Regions from separate parts of the Terribacillus jepli genome, predicted to be linked through region 1. Evidence: predicted binding sites of a transcription regulator. Region 1 holds the regulator's gene; each other region holds the start of a gene.
The links. The regulator CtsR, encoded in region 1, represses protease genes until heat stress. The targets are predictions, from matches to a motif close to ATGGTCAATAAAGGTCAAACA.
Positions count from the first base shown of each region.

Region 2: AB1K91_RS16570 (ATP-dependent Clp protease ATP-binding subunit) is a predicted target of CtsR. The motif match lies at 1,237-1,257, and genes of this name have one in related genera.
Region 3: clpP (ATP-dependent Clp endopeptidase proteolytic subunit ClpP) is a predicted target of CtsR. The motif match lies at 2,007-2,027, and genes of this name have one in related genera.

Region 1 is NZ_JBFEGH010000018.1:21-3,306, reverse strand. Features, by position in the region: gene clpC (ATP-dependent protease ATP-binding subunit ClpC) at 1-148, opposite strand, end outside; gene mcsB (protein-arginine kinase McsB) at 169-1,236, opposite strand; gene mcsA (protein-arginine kinase activator protein McsA) at 1,236-1,778, opposite strand; gene AB1K91_RS16740 (CtsR family transcriptional regulator) at 1,800-2,261, opposite strand; gene AB1K91_RS16735 (MgtC/SapB family protein) at 2,389-3,084, opposite strand.
Region 2 is NZ_JBFEGH010000017.1:41,897-45,182, reverse strand. Features, by position in the region: gene mbcS (acyl-CoA synthetase MbcS) at 1-1,131, shown strand, start outside; gene AB1K91_RS16570 (ATP-dependent Clp protease ATP-binding subunit) at 1,355-3,286, shown strand, end outside.
Region 3 is NZ_JBFEGH010000002.1:205,793-209,078, forward strand. Features, by position in the region: gene pdxR (MocR-like pyridoxine biosynthesis transcription factor PdxR) at 1-580, shown strand, start outside; tRNA gene AB1K91_RS03410 (tRNA-Arg) at 747-822, opposite strand; gene AB1K91_RS03415 (manganese catalase) at 983-1,789, opposite strand; gene clpP (ATP-dependent Clp endopeptidase proteolytic subunit ClpP) at 2,091-2,678, shown strand; gene AB1K91_RS03425 (RDD family protein) at 2,721-3,286, opposite strand, start outside.

The DNA.
Region 1 (3,286 bases):
GAGCCTTAGCAGCGATTCCTTCACCTTCGCTCACAAGACCCAATAGAATATGTTCTGTACCGATATTATTATGTCCAAGACGCACTGCTTCTTCTTGTGCAAGTGCAAGGACCTTTTGCGCTCTTTCCGTGAAGCGTCCAAACATCATAGGAATTCCTCCTCGATCAATCAGTTATTTTCCAAATGCATCCGCTCCCTGATGAGGGATGCACGTAATACATCTCGTTCTCTGCCAGACAGACTCCTTTTCGCATAATGTTGAAGGAAGCCCGGCTGTATCAATACCATTAATTCATTAAGTATAGATTGAGGCATATCTTCTATATACCCAAGATCAATGCCTAACCTAACATCGGATAAGCAGGTTGCAGCTTCCTTGGATTCGATGATACGGCTGTACCGCAGCGTACCATAAGAACGGAAGATCCGATCCTCCAGCTGAATGCTCAGCTCCTGTGTCAATGTCTGACGAGCCTGCCTTTCCTGCTCGACCAGTTGGCTAACCACACTTTCCAGATCCTCGACAATATCGTGTTCGGATTTTCCCAGGGTGATCTGGTTGGATATCTGATAGATATTGCCTTGAGCTTCGCTGCCTTCTCCATAAATGCCGCGAACCACAAGCCCAAGCTGGTTGATTGCCGGTGTCAGCCGGTTCATCTGATGCGTCATGGTCAAAGCAGGCAGATGCATCATGACCGAAGCTCGAAGCCCCGTCCCTACATTCGTCGGACAAGTCGTCAGATAACCCCTTTCTTCATCGAAAGCATATGTTATCTTCTGCTCAAGCCAATCATCCACTTCAAATGCCTCTTGGAGTGCCTTTTGCAGCTGGAAGCCTGGTAAGTATAGCTGAATGCGCAGGTGATCCTCTTCATTTACCATGATAGAGACTTGTTCGCTTTCAGAGAGCAAAACTCCTGCTTCCTCTGCGTGTTCTGCCAAATGAGGGCTTATTAAGTGTTTCTCGACAAAAACTTTTTTCTCGATCGGTGACAGATCGGCAATGCGAACGAATTGCATCTGTCCGCGATCTTTGAAGGAAGCATCTTGGTAGCTGTCTTGGAAGAAATTGAGTACGTCATCCAAATCCTCCGCTTTAGCAATCAAAGGGAAAGTGCGATTCTCAAAGTTTCTGGCTAACCGGATACGGCTGCTCATAACGATATCACAGTCTGGTCCATTCTCTTTCATCCATGGGCTGATTGCATCACTCATGAATTTCTCAAGTGACATTAGCCCTCACCCTCTTCCCGTTCATCTGACTGCTGCTCCAAAGAACGTATCTTATCGCGGAGCTCTGCTGCTTTTTCGAATTCTTCTGCTTGGATGTATTGCTGCATGGATTCCCGATATGCAGCGATCTTTCGTTTCTTCTCTATACCGCTGCCCATCCGCTTCGGTATCTTGCCTTCGTGTTTGGTATTACCACTGTGTACGCGACGGAATATGGGGTTCAAATTATCCTCGAATGTTTCATAGCAGGATGCACATCCAAATTTACCTATTCTGGTGAATTCATTATATGTGAGTCCGCACTTCGGACAAGCAAGTGTTGCTGGAGCTTGAGTGAAGTGTTTATGTCCTTGAACAGTCGCTGGATTCATATGAAATAGACCAGATAATAAGTTATGCAGGGAATACCCTTCTTGGCCGTAGGAGACATATCCGTTCTCTTTCGCGCATTGTTCGCACACATGCATTTCTGTCTTCTGCCCATTGACGACATTCGTCAAATGTAATGTAGCTGGTCTTATATGACATTCTTGACATTCCATCCTAATGCCCTCCTTACCTGACTAGTACTTGATAGCAGTCAGCATTGAAACCAGGATACGGGACCTGACCTCATCGCGAAGAGGAAGAGGGAAGGCTAGTGTTTCCCGGTTGGTTGCTCTAAGCATGATCTTCGCTTCCCGTTCTGTCAGGATATCCTCTTCAGCCAGCCGTTCAATCACACTGTTGGCGGTCTGCTGCGAAACTCTCGGCTGCACCATTTCGATCACGTCATCTATCAAACTTGCTTCTGTATGATGTTTTACCCGAATTATACGAATATAACCGCCGCCGCCACGCTTGCTTTCGACCAGGTATCCCTTTTCGATGGTGAATCTCGTTTTGATGACGTAGTTAATCTGCGAAGGCACGCATTGAAAACGATTGGCTACTTCGCTTCGCTTTATCTCCACTTCCTGCGTATCCGTTGACTGAAGAATCTGCTTCAAATATGCCTCGATTATGTCAGATATATTATTACTCACACAAGTTCCTCCCTTCTTTTGACTTTGACTATCTTTGACTATATTATATACATTTTGCAGGAGGAATGCAAAGCTCTTCTTCTTTAGCATAGCCCCCAAAAACAGAAAAAAACCCTTAAAAAGGGTTTTAACTTTTCACCGTACAGACTGATTTAATATTCGTCAGGTCAGTCAATTCCTCAAAGAGTTCCATTTCATTTATAGCATGACGTGTTTCCAGCTCGACATGCAGCAACCTGCTATCATGGTGATGTTTTTTCATTTTCATATTTGTCAATGCCAGATGATGGCGCTCGAGTATTTCCATAATAGGAGCTATGCTTTCTTCTCTATCCAATTCAATATCAAGACGGTATGCTTTCTGCTTTTTGCTGGATAAAAACAGTTTTTCAAAATTATTCAGGAATATGAGGACCAATAGAATGATGATAGTTGTGAATACAGCTTCCATATACATTCCCGCCCCTATCACCAGACCAAGACCCGCTACGGTCCAGACAGATGCGGCTGTCGTGAGGCCTCGTACGGTCGTTCCATTGACCAGGATCGTTCCTGCTCCCAAGAAACCAATGCCGCTGATGACATAAGAAGGTATACGTGCAGGATCGAATCGCACATAGGCATGCTCTTCACTGAATTCCGTAAAACCGTACAAGGATAAAATCATCATAAGACAGGATCCTACCCCTACGAGGATATGAGTCCTTAAACCAGCATGGTGGTTACCCATCCCACGTTCCATCCCGATTGCACCCGACAAGAATATTGCTATTATTATTTTAAACATTACAGTTAAGAATTGATCATTAAAGTACTGCTCCATCTACGCTTCCCTTCTTTCTCTTAGCAGTATATGAATATCCCCACGTTAGTATGAAGTGAAATACTTATATTCCCTAATTGACAGAAAGATAAGGCAAGACAGAAAAAAATCCCTGATCCTTATATGGATCAGGGATTTTTTTCTGTCTTGCCTGGCAGCGTCCTACTCTCGCAGGGGCGAACCCAACTACCATCGGCGCTGA
Region 2 (3,286 bases), on a different contig from region 1:
CTCGGAGAGCTCAAAGCGACAGCCTCAGCAGAACTGGAAACAGTAGAAACCTCCAGAGAAGATATTGCATTGATGTCCTACACAAGTGGTACGACAGGCAATCCAAAAGGAGTCGTGCATACACATGGCTGGGGATATGCGCATTTACGCACAGCAGCTGAAAACTGGCTGTCTGCTTCTGAAGGTGATATCGTATGGGCGACAGCTGCACCTGGCTGGCAGAAATGGGTATGGAGTCCGTTCCTTTCTGTATTGGGAACAGGTGCTACTGGCTTCGTTTACATGGGGCGTTTCGACGCCAAAACTTACCTTTCCTTATTAGAGGATTACAAAGTAAACGTACTATGCTGTACGCCGACAGAGTATCGTCTCATGGCGAAAGTGACGGATCTTGGCAGTTATAACCTAAGTGCATTGCACAGTGCGGTATCCGCTGGTGAACCATTGAACCGGGAAGTAATCGATGTCTTCCAAAAGCATTTCAACATCATTGTACGAGACGGCTATGGACAGACGGAAAGCACGCTGCTGCTTGGTATCATGAAAGGTATGGAGCCTAGACCAGGTTCCATGGGTAAACCAACACCTGGTAACGAAGTAGTCGTAATCGATGAAGAAGGTAAGCAGGTCAAAACAGGTGAAGTCGGTGATATCGCACTGAAACTTGACAGTCCTGCCTTGTTCAAAACTTATTTCCGTGAACCTGAGCGCCGTGAACAAGCGGAAAGAAACGGATACTTTGTTACTGGCGACCAGGCTTCTGTCGATGAAGACGGCTACTTCTGGTTTGAAGGCCGCAGTGATGACATCATCATTAGTTCCGGTTATACGATCGGACCATTCGAAGTAGAGGACGCTTTGGTCAAACATCCAGCTGTAGCAGAATGCGCAGTTGTCGCAAGTCCGGATGAGATCCGCGGCAATGTCGTCAAAGCATTTGTCATCCTGCGCGAAGGTGTGGATGAAAATGATCCAAACCTTGTGAAGGAATTGCAGACACATGTGAAAAATACAACTGCACCTTACAAGTACCCGCGTAAGATTGAGTTCGTCAAAGATTTGCCGAAGACTTCCTCTGGTAAAATCAGACGGGTAGAACTGCGTAATCAAGAAAAACAAAAAGCGAAATAAAACGGAAGCATCGCCTGATAGAGGCGGTGCTTTTTTGTTCCTTCTTATTTCTATGGAGAGTAAGGATCTATTAAAAAAATTATAAAAAAGAAAACAAAACACTTGAAAGTCAAAGAAGGTCAGACTATAATGAAATCACAAGGTCAAAGATAGTCAAAGTCAAAACAAGACACTTGACCAACTAAACTAAACTAAACAAACCTATTAGGGAGGTAATTGTATTATGAAATGCCAACATTGTGGTGAACGAGAAGCTAACGTGAACTTGTTAATGCAATTCAATAACCAAAAACAACAATTACAGCTCTGCCATACTTGCTATAACGAAATGAAAAATACATCTAAGAATCCTGCAGGTTTCGCGAACAATGGCGGAACAATGGATGATTTCTTTAAGAATATCTTCGGTGGAGCGCAATCCGGCTTCCAAGCTGGTGCGAATCATCAAGCCCAAGCTGGCGGTAATGGCCGTGGACGCGGCGGATTGCTGGACTCACTTGGTAAGAACTTGACAGATGGTGCCCGTGCTGGTCTGATCGATCCAGTAATCGGCCGTGAGCAAGAAGTAAAACGTGTCATCGAGACGCTGAACCGACGCAATAAAAACAACCCTGTCTTGATCGGGGAACCTGGGGTAGGTAAAACGGCGATTGCAGAAGGACTTGCTTTGCAGATTGTCGAAGGCAATGTGCCAGTAAAACTGCAAAATAAAGAAATTTACTTGCTTGATGTCGCTTCACTAGTTGCAAATACAGGTGTTCGCGGTCAATTCGAAGAAAAGATGAAACAGCTTATCTCCGAATTGCAGCAGCGTAAGAATGTCATCTTGTTTGTGGATGAAATCCACCTGTTAGTCGGAGCAGGGACTGCAGAAGGTTCTCAAATGGATGCAGGGAATATTCTGAAACCAGCACTTGCACGCGGTGAGTTACAGCTGATAGGTGCCACTACTTTGAAAGAGTACCGTCAGATTGAAAAAGATGCTGCGCTTGAACGTCGTTTCCAGCCAGTCATGGTGAAAGAGCCGACAACAGAGCAAGCAATCGAAATCCTGAAAGGTTTGCAGGAAAAATACGAAGCATACCATCAAGTTTCCTATGCGGAGGATGCAATCAAAGCAAGCGTGAACTTGTCGCAGCGTTATATTCAAGATCGCTTCTTGCCGGATAAAGCCATCGATTTGCTCGATGAAGCTGGATCCCGTATCAATCTGCTGACAGTGACAACTGATGAAGACGCCATCCAATCTCGTCTTGCGCAGATTGCCAGTGAGAAGGAAGAAGCTGCCGGTCGTGAAGATTACGAACGAGCTGCATACCTTCGCCAAGAGGAAATCCAGCTTGAACAGAAGCTTGAAGAACCGAAGAATGAAGAAAAGGGCGAAGTGACTGTGGAAGTGATTCAGCAGATTGTCGAAGAGAAAACGGGCATTCCTGTAACGAAGATCCAATCTGAAGAGCAGAATAAGATGAAGAACTTGGCTGCCAACCTTTCCAGCAAGGTCATCGGGCAAAAGCAGGCAGTAGACCGGGTTGCCAAAGCAATCCGCCGCAGTCGAGCTGGCTTGAAATCCAAACAGCGCCCAATTGGTTCCTTCCTCTTTGTCGGCCCGACTGGGGTAGGTAAGACGGAATTGACAAAAGCGCTGGCAGAGGAAATGTTCGGCACACGTGAATCATTCATCCGTCTGGATATGAGTGAGTACATGGAACGTCATTCTGTTGCGAAACTGATCGGTTCCCCTCCAGGATATGTCGGACATGAAGAAGCTGGACAGCTTACAGAGCGTGTGCGTCGTAACCCGTATACTATCATCCTATTGGATGAGATCGAGAAAGCACACCCTGATGTACAGCATATGTTCCTGCAAATCATGGAAGATGGTCATTTGACAGACAGCCAAGGACGTAAGGTGAGCTTCAAAGATACAGTGATCATCATGACAAGTAATGCCGGTACAGGAGATAAACAAATCTCTGTCGGCTTTACAAATTCCAGCAATGAAGCTGTATCCGTCATGGAAAAGCTTGGCGCATACTTCAAACCGGAATTCCTGAACCGTTTCGATTCCATCATCAGCTTCGAGGCATTGAAAGAGGAAGACTTGGTACAAATCGTCGAGCTTATGCTGACCGATTTGACGAAGAACATGGAC
Region 3 (3,286 bases), on a different contig from region 1:
AGTGGAGGATGATTATGACAGTGAATTTCGCTATAACGGAATGCCTGTTAGTGCTCTTTATAGTTTAGCTCCCCAAAGAGTTGTCTATATTGGAACGTTTAGTAAGATTTTATCTCCAGCACTTCGTATCGGGTACGTTATCATGCCAAAGCATTTGATAAATAATGCCCTTCAGGTCAAACGGTATCTTGATTATCATTCACCTATTCTGAATCAAGTGATCCTCGCTCAATTTATCGCGAAGGGACATCTGGAAAAGCATGTGAATAAAATGAGGAAGCTGTATAAGGGAAATCGTGAGTTACTTTTAAGTAATTTACAAAAGAACTTTCCTAAAGTAAGAATAATTGGATCTTCATCTGGATTGCATTTTACAGCGGCTTTTCCTGGTGTTGAGTTTAATGACAAACTGTTAAGATTAATAAAAGAAAATGGCATCTTAATCCAAGGAGTTGAGAAGCATGCAATAAATAAAGGAAGATATGCTAATCAGCTTATTTTTGGGTATGGGAATTGCAATGAAATTGAGATAAAAAGAGGTGTCACTTTATTAAGGGAGATACTTGAAGGTAAAGTGTAATATATCAACTCTACATATTCACTGAAATATGGTGGGTCTCTTTTTAAAAGATAGTAAAATAAAACGATGGAACATCGAAGATTAGGAGATTGCTAGTATTTATCGAAAAACCAAAAACAGCAAGAACGGCATAACGCCAAACCCTTGCTGTTTTTCTATGTATAAGCGCGCTCGGAGGGATTCGAACCCCCGGCAGACGTGGTACCGGAAACCACCGCTCTATCCGACTGAGCTACGAGCGCATATGTAATTAATGTGACAACGATTATTATACGGGAGTTTATTATTTTGTGCAAGTACTTTATTGATAGTCCGTCATACTACTGCAGGAAGACTTCTTTCTTCTTTATCTAAAAAAGGAACTGCCCACTGGCAGTTCCTGCTGAGGTAATCAGTTGCTTTTTATTTCGGATACATATATTGAGGTGCTGGCTGCAGCTCTTGTTTTTCACCGTGAGCTGTTGGTGTTTGTTCATAGTTGAACTGACCTCCGTCTGGGGCAGTTCCATTTGCCCAGCTGCCTTCTTTAGAGTCTTCTCCTTCAGAGAAGTTGATCAGGCTATGGGAGAAGTTATCTGCTTCAAGCTCTTTCGGGAAGGAGCCTGGCACGATGACGCCATTCTTCTCTTCCAATTCACGTGCAGCAGCGATCCATTGGTTTTGGTGCATGGAATCACGTGCCAATAGGAAGGACAGCATATCGCGTACACCTTGGTCTTCTGTCATTTCATATAGACGCGCAACTTGCAGACGACCTTGTGATTCGGCATTGATGTTGGCGCGAATATCAGCTAGGAGGTTACCGCTTGCGATGATGTAGCCAGCGTTCCAAGGAACACCGTTACTGTCTGTCGGGCGTGGTCCCAGACCAGCAACAATCGCATGCTGTGGGTTCATACCGCCGAGGATAGCTCCGATGACAGGATCCTTCGCTGCTTCTTCCTGTTCTTTGACAGGTGCTCCATCAAGCAGACGGGCAATCATCGTTGCGATCATTTCAACGTGACCGATCTCCTCGGTAGCTGTATCCATGATCAAGTCTTTATATTTTTCTTCACCGCGGGCGCTCCAGCCTTGGAATAAGTATTGAAGGGCCACTGTGATTTCACCGAATTGTCCACCCAAGATTTCCTGCATTTTCTTTGCGAACAGCGCGTCTGGCTTGTCTGGTCTTGCTGGATATTGTAGTACTTTCGTATGGTTGAACATGTTGTTACCTCCTAGAGCTTTTTTTGCTTTCCGCTGATTACATTCCACCCTGGTAAAATTTCTAAACCATTTCCTGAAGCTGCAATTAAAATGAAAAGTGCACTTGTTTGCAGGAGATTATCTATTGAAAGTCAAAGTTAACGGGATACTGTATTTCTAGCGTTTATTTGCCTTTCAACTAGGGAAATATGGAATAGGCGATAGAAAGTTAGTATTTTGTTTGACCTTTATTGACCTTTTAGGTAAGATAAGGTTAGTCATTACTTAGCATAATGAGCTCATATCCAAAGGAGGATCTACTATGAATCTAATCCCTACAGTTATCGAACAGACAAACAGAGGAGAACGCGCTTACGATATTTACTCCCGTCTGTTGAAAGACCGGATCATCATGCTTGGCAGCGCGATCGATGATAATGTTGCCAACAGCATCGTTTCTCAGCTGTTATTCTTGGCAGCGGAAGATCCGGAAAAAGAAATTTCCCTATACATCAACTCACCAGGCGGATCCATCACTGCAGGTATGGCAATCTACGATACAATGCAATTCATTCAGCCGCCAGTATCGACCATCTGCATCGGTATGGCAGCGTCCATGGGTGCATTCCTATTGACTGCTGGTGAAAAAGGCAAACGTTTCGCACTTCCAAACAGTGAAGTGATGATTCACCAGCCTCTAGGTGGTACACAAGGCCAGGCAAGTGATATTGAAATCCATGCTCGCCGCATCATCGAAATGCGCAAAAAGCTAAACGAAATCATGGCAGAGCGCAGCGGTCAACCACTTGAGGTAATCGAGCGCGATACAGACCGTGATAACTTCCTTACAGCAGAACAAGCAGTGAACTACGGCTTGATCGATAAAGTAATGGAGAAAAAACCTTCATAAGACAGAAAAAAGCCATCCGGCAAAGTGCCGGATGGCTTTTCCTTATTCATGGATGACAAGTGTATCCGCAAAAAGATCGTGTACCCCTTGTTTCCTTGGTGTAAATGCTACAACAGCATAAAGGATATACAAAAACAATAAGCGGTGTATGAAACGGCCTACCACTTCCCGAACCAGCGTATCCGACCAGGACAGACGTCCTCCGTCCTCCCGGATGACGCGTAAACCGAAGATCATCTTGCCTAAAGTCTGTCCGCGCCATTTTGTCATGAACAGGAAATAAGCAAAGAAAATCAATCCGCCAAGTAAAGCGCTGACGCTCCACTTCCAAAGTGTCGCTTCATAAAAAGCGTCTATCATCGTAAAAGGCTGGACGAGCAAACCTGTCAAGCTGAATACGACGAGGAGATCGACAAGATAAGCCCAGAAACGCATCCAAAATCCAGCATAACGCTTTTCAGCTGCTGTCTTGGAGGATGCACCTGCAGGCTGTTCCGCCACTTCCCGATCAAAATCGCCACTCCCTTGATAGGTATTATCCTGGACTTGTGCAACTTTCCTTGGCACGGCATATTCGTCAGTCTCCGCAGATCCAGTTGTTCCTTCAT